DNA from 2 places in the Kitasatospora sp. NPDC056531 genome. Region 2 is predicted to be linked to the other one. Evidence: riboswitches for the same ligand, from Rfam matches in the RefSeq annotation. Region 2 holds a riboswitch; the other holds the start of a gene.

Region 1 (2,193 bases), on a different contig from region 2:
GATGGAGCAGTCCGCCCTGCGCTACCAGAACGGGCCCGACTCCGGCCGCCTGCTGGCCGTCCTGCGGGCGCACGCCGTGCCCCAGGGCCACTACCTCACCGAGGTCGACGGCCTCGCCGAGTACTACCTGGGCAGCGTCAGCAAGCCCGAGCAGTGGGTCTCGGCGCGCGCCGGGACGGACTACCGCGACGGCGCCGGAGCGCAGCACCACGGCCAGGACGGCAGCACCGCCGCGATCCGGGACGGCTGGTTCACCATGGTGGTCCTCGACAGCACCGCCCCGGAGGCCACCGACCGGGCTCTGAGCGCCGCCCTGGCCGCCGGCGGGCAGTACCGGCTGATCGCCCAGTTCACCTCCCCAACCGGTGATTCGAGCACGTACAAGGTGTACCTGAAGCACTGACAGCCCGCCGGGCCCGTCGGCGCCAGCGACACGACAGGCACAACATATGGTGCCGCCGCAGTCCGCTGGCACTACATGTATGCTCACTCCTGCTGTCGATGCAGGGGAACCCGGTGGGAGTCCGGGACTGCCCCGCAGCGGTGTGCGGGCGGCTCCAGCAGCCGTGTCCGCGAGTCCGAGTACCTGCCGACGGCGTGCCCACGGCCCTCCCGCAGAGGCCGCGCCAGCACCAGCACCACACCTCCGGGCCTCGCGGGCGGGCCGGGGAGACACCGTCGCGCGACGCCGTTTGCGTTCGCGCCGTGCTCCCCTGCCCGGATCGGTCCGGTGCCACTCGATCACCGCCGCCGATCGCCGCCAGGAGAGAGCGCCTTGACCACCGCTGCCTCAGCCACCCTGCCCGCCCAGGGCTCCGGTACCGCCTTCACCGACCCGACGGTCTCCGACCCCGGCGGAGCGCTGCTGCGGCTTCTCACCGACCGCAGCGCCGACCTCACCGAGGTGGACCCCGGCCATGTCGCCGCCGCCGCGCTGCGCGGTCGCCACGCCGGCTCGGACTACGCCGAGCTGCGCGGGCTGGCCGTGGACGCCGCCGCGTCGATGATCGCCGAGGACCCCCAGTACTCGAAGCTGGCGGCCCGTCTGCTCGCCCTGGAGATCGTCGACGAGGCGAACAGCCAGGGCGCGGTCTCCTTCTCCGCCTCGATCGCCGTCGGCCACGCCGAGGGCCTGATCGGCGACACCACCGCGGCCTTCGTCGCCAAGCACGCCGCCGCCCTGAACGCGCTGATCGACACCGCCGGCGACGACCGCTTCGAGTACTTCGGCCTGCGCACCGTGCAGTCCCGATACCTGCTGCGCCACCCGATCACCCGCAAGGTGATCGAGACCCCGCAGCACTTCCTGCTCCGCGTCGCCTGCGGCCTGGCGGTCGGCGACTCCGAGCAGTCGGTGCGCGAGGTGGCCGAGCTGTACGGCCTGATGAGCCGCCTGGAGTACCTGACCTCCTCCCCGACGCTCTTCAACTCCGGCACCCGGCACCCGCAGATGTCGAGCTGCTACCTGCTCGACTCCCCGCTGGACAACCTGGACTCGATCTACAACCGCTACGCGCAGATCGCCCGGCTGTCCAAGCACGCCGGCGGCATCGGCCTGTCCTACTCGCGCATCCGCTCGCGCGGCAGCCTGATCCGCGGCACCAACGGCAAGTCCAACGGCATCGTCCCGTTCCTGCGCACCCTCGACTCCTCGGTCGCCGCGGTCAACCAGGGCGGCCGGCGCAAGGGCGCGGCCTGCGTCTACCTGGAGACCTGGCACGCCGACATCGAGGAGTTCCTGGAGCTGCGCGACAACACCGGTGAGGAGGCGCGCCGCACCCACAACCTCAACCTGGCGCACTGGATCCCGGACGAGTTCATGCGCCGGGTCAACGCCAACGCCGACTGGTCGCTGTTCTCCCCCGCCGACGTGCCCGAGCTGGTCGACCTGTGGGGGGCCGACTTCGACGAGGCGTACCGCAAGGCCGAGCAGGCCGGCAAGGCCGTCCGCACCATCCCGGCGCAGACCCTGTACGCCCGCATGATGCGCACCCTGGCGCAGACCGGCAACGGCTGGATGACCTTCAAGGACGCCTCCAACCGCGCCGCCAACCAGACCGCGCTGCCGGGCCGCACGGTGCACTCCTCCAACCTGTGCACCGAGATCCTGGAGGTCACGGACGACTCCGAGACCGCCGTCTGCAACCTGGGGTCGGTCAACCTCGGCGCGCACGTGGCGGACGGGGCCTCGGT
Region 2 (2,193 bases):
CCCGCCGGCCGGCCGCAGCACCCGGTAGACGCAGCGCAGCAGGGTCGACTTGCCGCTGCCGTTCGGTCCGACCAGGCCGACCACCTGGCCGGCGGCGGCCTTCAGGTGCACCTCGTGGACCAGCCGGGTGCCGGCCAGTTCCACCGAGACGGCGTCGACGGCGAGGTCCTCGGCGTCCGTCACATCGGTCAGGGCCGTCATCGGGCACCCCCGAGGGCGGTGCCGCGACGGCGCATCAGCAGTAGGAAGGCGGGCACCCCGAGGACCGCGGTGAACACCCCGACGGGCAGTTCGGCGGGTGCCAGCAGGGTGCGCGAGGCGATGTCCACCCAGACCAGCAGGAGCGCCCCGGCGAGCGGGGCGATCAGCAGCACCCGGCGGTGTCCGGCGCCGACCAGCATCCGGGCCAGGTGCGGCATCAGCAGCCCGACGAAGCCGATCGCCCCGCTGACCGCGACCACGGTGCCGGTGACGGCGGCGGTCACCGTGAACAGTTCGCGGCGCAGCCGGTCAGGGTCCACGCCGAGCGAGGCGGAGGTCTCGTCGCCCATGGCGAGCGCGTCCAACCGCCCGGCGGCGCAGCCGAGGTAGGCCAGTCCGGCCAGGACGGTGCAGGCGGCGATCGGCACCGAGCCCCAAGTGGCGCCGCCGAGGCTGCCGAGCAGCCACATCATCGCGTCCCGGGCGGCCTCGCCGCGGTCGGCGGCGAAGACCATCAGGGTGGTGGCGGCGGAGAAGCCGTAGGACAGGGCGGTGCCGGTGAGCACCAGGCGCAGCGGGGTGAGGCCGTACGCGGTGCGGGCGGCGAGGTAGACCAGCGTCATGGCGACCAGCGCGGAGCCGAAGGCGGAGGCGGAGATCGCCCACACCCCGAGCGAGGCGAAGGCGCCGAACAACAGGACGGCGTTGGCGCCGACGGCCGCGCCGGAGGAGATGCCGAGGACGAAGGGGTCGGCGAGCGCGTTGCGCACCAGCGCCTGGACGGCGACGCCGGTGGCGGCGAGTCCGGCGCCGACCACGGCGGCCAGGACGGTGCGCGGCAGCCGGATCTCCCAGACGATGGCGTACCCGGCCGCCTCGCTCGCGTCCAGCCGGCCGCCCGTCAGTCCGGCGCCCAGGAGCCGCAGGACGCGGGGGAGTTCGATTCCGGAGGCGCCGAGCGCGACCCCGGAGACCAGGGAGAGCAGCAGGGCGGCGGCGAGGCCGACGGCGAGTGGGAGCGTGGGTATTCGGCGAGCGGGCGAACTGCTGTCCACGAGAGGATCGCGCCTTGCCTCGGGCCGTGGGCGTGCCGGGGCGGGCGCCGGCCGGGGGCGTGCCCGGGCGCCTTCCCCTCGCAGTCCACGGCGAGTTGTCGGGAGTTCAGCGGCCGAGGGCGATCGGGCTGGCGCGGACGCGGGGGGTGCCCCCGGGGCCGCGCTCACCGTTGCGGGTCAGCGCCGGATTCACACCGGACTTCCCCCTCGGACGCCCTGGCAGCATAACAGCCACTCAGGCCAGGCAACCCTTACCTGGCATGGATCGGGCGTGAACGCACGACCGCCCCCGTCCGACGGGCGGACGGGGGCGGCCGGGTGGCGACGCGTCAGGCTCAGGCCTGCTTGGTCTCCCAGAAGATCTTGTCGACCTCGGCGATCAGGTCCAGCAGGGCCTGGCCGGTGGCCGGGTCGGTGGACGCCTTGGCGGCCGAGGCGGCCTTCAGGGTGTCGTTGATCAGCTGGTGCAGCTGGGGGTACTTCTCGAAGTGCGGGGCCTTGAAGTAGTCGCTCCACAGCACCGAGATGTGGTGCTTGACGGCCTCGGCGCGCTGCTCCTTGATGATGATGGCGCGGGCGCGGAAGTGCGGGTCCTCGTTGGCCTGGTACTTCTCCTGGGTGGCCTTGACCGACTCGGCCTCAAGCTTGGCCTGCGCCGGGTCGTAGACGCCGCAGGGCAGGTCGCAGTGGGCGTGAGCGGTGGCACGCGGTGCAAACAGACGAGAGAACATGGGAGTCCTTCCTTAGATCGTCTTCCCGCGCCCGAGATTACCCTTCCGCCCCCCGGGTTTCGCGATCGGGCGGTGGGCCTAGGGCGAAAGGCGGACCCGGAACCGGGGTAATCCGGACATCGAACGGATGACGGTCCGTGCGGCAGACTGGGTGCGGTTGGTCCAGGAGGAGGAGTCGTGGCGCGGAGCGCGGAGCCGCAGGGCGG

The links. Region 2 has a riboswitch for cobalamin ahead of ACFQ87_RS32270 (FecCD family ABC transporter permease). Riboswitches for the same ligand answer to the same signal wherever they lie in the genome.
Region 1: linked by a shared signal. The riboswitch ahead of ACFQ87_RS39285 (ribonucleoside-diphosphate reductase subunit alpha) and the one ahead of ACFQ87_RS32270 (FecCD family ABC transporter permease) in region 2 are both predicted to bind cobalamin.

Annotation. Positions count from the first base shown of each region.
Region 1 is NZ_JBHTTU010000105.1:10,493-12,685, reverse strand. It holds gene ACFQ87_RS39290 (glycosyltransferase family 39 protein) at 1-403, shown strand, start outside; cobalamin riboswitch at 466-609, shown strand; gene ACFQ87_RS39285 (ribonucleoside-diphosphate reductase subunit alpha) at 800-2,193, shown strand, end outside.
Region 2 is NZ_JBHTTU010000056.1:24,755-26,947, forward strand. It holds gene ACFQ87_RS32265 (ABC transporter ATP-binding protein) at 1-201, opposite strand, end outside; gene ACFQ87_RS32270 (FecCD family ABC transporter permease) at 198-1,256, opposite strand; cobalamin riboswitch at 1,353-1,504, opposite strand; gene sodN (superoxide dismutase, Ni) at 1,592-1,987, opposite strand.